2 regions of the Duganella sp. AC917 genome follow, and region 2 is predicted to be linked to the other one. Evidence: riboswitches for the same ligand, from Rfam matches in the RefSeq annotation. Region 2 holds a riboswitch; the other holds the start of a gene.
What was found. Region 2 has a riboswitch for glycine ahead of gcvT (glycine cleavage system aminomethyltransferase GcvT). Riboswitches for the same ligand answer to the same signal wherever they lie in the genome.
Positions count from the first base shown of each region.

Region 1: another riboswitch for glycine. It lies ahead of ACZ0BA_RS07165 (D-amino acid dehydrogenase); the one in region 2 lies ahead of gcvT (glycine cleavage system aminomethyltransferase GcvT).

Region 1 covers NZ_OZ409848.1:1,609,596-1,611,977, forward strand. Annotated here, with positions in the region: gene ACZ0BA_RS07155 (ankyrin repeat domain-containing protein) at 1-103, opposite strand, end outside; gene ACZ0BA_RS07160 (LysR family transcriptional regulator) at 207-1,037, opposite strand; glycine riboswitch at 1,043-1,142, shown strand; glycine riboswitch at 1,143-1,256, shown strand; gene ACZ0BA_RS07165 (D-amino acid dehydrogenase) at 1,306-2,382, shown strand, end outside.
Region 2 covers NZ_OZ409848.1:1,276,111-1,278,492, reverse strand. Annotated here, with positions in the region: gene ACZ0BA_RS05760 (hypothetical protein) at 1-169, shown strand, start outside; gene ACZ0BA_RS05755 (ATP-dependent Clp protease proteolytic subunit) at 235-795, opposite strand; glycine riboswitch at 935-1,032, shown strand; glycine riboswitch at 1,077-1,202, shown strand; gene gcvT (glycine cleavage system aminomethyltransferase GcvT) at 1,278-2,382, shown strand, end outside.

The sequences.
Region 1 (2,382 bases), 330 kb from region 2:
CGGCGTCGCCTTCGCGTACCAAAGTGAACACGCCGCGGATGAATTCCAGTGTTTCCGCATCCATCACCGGGGCTGGCGCCGCCGCTTTTTCATTCTCTGCCATGTCGAGCTTTCATAAAAATTGTTCTGAGACGTAAATATGACTAGATTCAATTTTAAGCGATGTACGCTGTCGCACGCGCAAGCCAGAGTCGTCATGCAAATGTCTATATTGCCAGTTCGCCGGCGAAATCGGCCAGCACCCGCACCAGCCGTCCCTCCGCCAGGTGGCCCGCGACGGTGCTGTCGATCGCGCTCGCCTGGCCAACGCCGGCCAGTGCGGCGTCCACCATCAATTCCGGCGTGCCCAGGATCATGGAGCCGGACACCTGCGCCGTCAGCGGCCGTCCTTCCTTTTCAAATTCCCAGCGGCACAAGTTGCCGCTGGCGATCTCGCGGTAGCCGATGCAATTGTGTCCGGTCAATTGGTGTGGCGTGAGCGGTGCCGCGTGGCGCGCCAGGTAGGCCGGCGAGGCGACGATGGCCAGCCGCAGATCTGGCGTCACGCGCACCGCACTCATGTCCTGCTCCACGCTCTCGCCCAGGCGGATGCCGGCGTCGTAGCCGTCGCGCGCGATGTCGACGAAACCGTCGTTGATCGCCACCTCAAGCGTAATGTCGGGGTAGGCCGCCGCCAACCCGCCCAGATGCGACGCCAGCGCCATCTTCGCACCCAGCAGCGAGGAATTGAGGCGCACCGTGCCCTGCGGCCAGTCGCGGAAGCTGTTGACGTCCTCGATTGCGCTGGTGATGCGCGAGAATGCCGGCGCCACCTGCGCCAGCAGGGCCTGGCCGGTCTCGGTCACGGAGACGGAGCGGGTGGTGCGGTTGAGCAGCCGCACGCCGAGCCGTTGCTCCAGGGTGCGCAGCGAGTGGCTCAGCGTGGGCAGAATGTACTGGTCGACGGCGGCTACACCATCACCGCCATGCCCTAGGCGGGCGACGCGGGGATGGTCATGCCGGATTTTTTCAGGTAAGCTTGGCGCCGTTGTGGCCAAAAGCCACCGCCGTATCGGGAGAGACTGTTCCAGGCATGCCTGCAGAACAGCGCCGAAGGAGCAACCGCCCCGGAAACTCTCAGGCAAAAGGACCGATACAGCACTTTAAACTCTGAAGAGCGGCAGGACTTGGACGTCGTCCACCCGCACCGAAGGAGCAAGCGCTGCCGCCATCGCGGCGCGGCGTGAATCTCTCAGGTCCAGAACAGAGGGGGTGTCTTTGCGCATGTGCGCCGAGACCATCCCCTTTGACGGTCTGGAGTCCTGCATGAAAACCATAGCAATCATCGGCGGCGGCATCACCGGCGTCAGCACCGCGTACGCACTCGCCAAACGCGGCTTTTCCGTCACCCTGCTGGAGCGCCATCGCTACGCGGCGATGGAGACCTCGTTTGCCAACGGCGGCCAGCTGTCCGCGTCCAACGCGGAAGTCTGGAACCATCGCTCCACCATCGCCAAAGGCCTGAAGTGGATGCTGAAGAACGACGCGCCGTTGCTGGTCAATCCCAAACCGAGTTGGCACAAGCTGTCGTGGTTCGCCGAATTCATCGCCGCCATGCCGCACTACCGCGACAACACCGTCGCGACCGCGCAGCTGGCGCTGGCTGCGCGCGAGCACCTGTTCCAGTGGGCCAGGGACGAGGGCATCGAGTTCGACCTCAAGCGCGAAGGCATCCTGCACATCTACCGCGACCGCGCGGGATTCGAACACGCCGCCGGAGTGTCCAAGCTGTTAATGGAAGGCGGCCTGTCGCGCCGCGCCGTCACGCCCGAGGAGATGCGCGCCATCGAGCCGGCGCTGCGCGGCGACTACTACGGCGGCCACTACACCGTCAGCGACAGCACCGGAGACATCCACAAGTTCACCACCGGGCTGGCGCGGGCGGCGCAGCGGCTGGGCGCCGAACTGCGCTTCGGCCAGCACGTGACGGCCATGCGGGCGGACGCCGGCGGCGTGAGCATCACGGTCGAGGAGGACGGTTTCAGCGACACCACGCGCTACGACGCGGTGGTGGTGTGCGCCGGCACCGCCAGCCGCGCGATGGCGGCCATGCTGGGCGACCGCGTCAACGTTTATCCGGTCAAGGGTTATTCGATCACCGTCCACCTGAACGACGCCGCCAGCCAGGCCGCCGCGCCCACCGTCAGCCTGCTCGACGATGAGACCAAACTGGTGACCAGCCGGCTGGGCGACGACCGCTTCCGCGTGGCCGGTACGGCCGAATTCAACGGTTTCAATCGCGATATCCGCGCCGACCGCATCGCGCCGTTGGTGAAGTGGGTGCAGCAGTGCTTCCCCGGAGTGAGCACGCGCAGCGTGACGCCGTGGGCCGGACTGCGGCCG
Region 2 (2,382 bases):
CAGCAAGCAAGGCGGCAACCAGGGCAGCAGCAAGCAATCGGGCGACAAAGGTTCGTCGGGCGGTTCGCGCTCCGGCAACCAGGGCGGCACCCACGAGCAACATGTTGAAGCCGGCCGCCAGAGCCACAAAAACGACGGCAACAAGCAGTCCGGCAACAAAAACCGCTGATCGGGCTGCACCCGATAGCGGCATCGGCGGCGCCTTCATGGCGCCGCTCGCCTTTCAGCGGGCGGTCAGATATTGGCCACGCGCTGTCCGCGCGGCGGCACGAAATCCTTGACCGCGTTGACCATCCCCACCGCCACCCCCTCGGCAGCAGTCAGGTGCAGGTCGGAATAGGCGTGCGTGCGCCAATGCTCTTCGGACAGTTGTACGTGTTCGCGCAGGATCTGCTCGGTGCGCGCGTCGTCGGCCTGCAAGCCTTCGACGATGATGCGCAGCGCATCCGGCCGGGCGCCGTGCGGCGCGCTGGCATGCGACTTGTGCACCATGAAACGTGCCGTGTCGCTGGCATAACGCTCCTCGCCGGACAGGAACAGGATCACCGCGATCGACGCCACGGCGCCGGCGTTGTAGGTGATGATTTTAATCGGCAACTTGCTCAGGTAGTTGTACAGGCAGATGCCGTCGCTGACATAGCCACCATTGGACTGGATCAGGATGTGGGCGGTGGTGATGCGGTCCTCGGTCATATCGGCAACGGCGTCGAAGACACGACGCACCATGTCACTGTTGACGTCGCCGGACAAAGTGAACCACGCGTGGCCCTCGTAGGAATTTGGATCTTGGCTCATGTGTGGGCTCTCGAATAAGTGTCATTTATTCTAGCAAATAGTTGTTTATACGGCGTTTTTATTGTTCTCCATTCGTGCGCGCCTCAGATTCGCCCCTGGCCCCAAGATTGACATTCAGGCCCTTCTGACATATATTCCCGAGTCTTGATCGGGAGAGGGTTGCGGGCGGAAACGCCAACGCGGCCGCCGAAGGGGCACTACCCAAAAACTCTCAGGCAAAAGGACCGATCAAGGGACCGGCGCGGCCGACGTGGATACCATTATCACGGCGGGATGCCAACTGGTCCAACTCTGGAGAGCGGTCGCGGCACACGCCGGCGACCCACCGAAGGGGCGCACGGGAATGGGGTCCGACAGCGGTCGGCTCGTCCCGTAATCTCTCAGGTACCAAGGACAGAGGGGTCTGCGATCATTGTGGAAACAGCTTTTTAGCCGTTCCTTGTATGTTCTGTTAACCCCTTTTCGATATGGACCGAGGAATTATGACGCTCAAAGCCACCCCACTCAATAACGCACACCGTGCCGCCGGCGCCAAGATGGTCGATTTCGGCGGTTGGGACATGCCCGTCAACTACGGATCGCAGATCGAAGAACACAACGCCGTGCGCACCGACGTCGGCATGTTCGACGTCGCCCACATGTGCGTGGTCGACCTCAAGGGCGCCAACGTGCGCGCCTTCCTGCGCGGCCTGCTGGCCAACAACGTCGACAAGCTGCAGGTGTCGGGCAAGGCGCTGTACTCGTGCATGCTGAACCCGCAAGGCTTCGTCATCGACGACCTGATCGTCTACTTCATCGACGAAAGCTGGTTCCGCCTGGTCGTCAACGCCGGCACCGCTGAAAAAGACGTGGCGTGGATGCAGGCGCAGAACTCCGCCACCAACAGCGGCGTGACGATCACCCAGCGCAGGGATGGCGATAATGCCATGGCGCTGATCGCCGTGCAGGGCCCGAACGCCCGTGCCAAGGTGTGGGAAGTGATACCCGAATCGAAGGCCGGCACCGCCGAGATGAAACCATTTAACGTCGCCTTCGCGCACAGCGCCGCCTTTGGCGAGGCGATGATCGCCCGCACCGGCTACACCGGCGAAGACGGCTTCGAGATCGGCGTCGCCGCCGACCAGGCCGAGAAGCTGTGGAATGCGCTGACCGCCGCCGGCGTCAAGCCGGCCGGCTTGGGCGCGCGCGACACGCTGCGCCTGGAAGCCGGCATGAACCTCTACGGCCAGGACATGGACGAAACCGTCAACCCGCTCGACGCCGGCCTGGCCTGGACCATCGACCTGGTGTCCGAGCGCGACTTCATCGGCAAGGCAGCGCTGCAAGCGATGGGCCAGAACGCCCAGTTCGTCGGCTTGATCCTGCGCGAAAAAGGCGGCGTGCTGCGCGCCCACCAAAAGGTGATCGTGGCCGGCACCGACGCCGTCGGCGAGATCACCAGCGGCACCTTCAGCCCGACCATGCAGCAGGCGATCGCCTTGGCGCGCGTGCCCAACGGCGTGGCCGTCGGCGACACCGTGCACGTCGAGATCCGCGACAAGAAGCTGGCCGCCTCGGTGGTCAAGCTGCCTTTCGTCCGCAACGGTA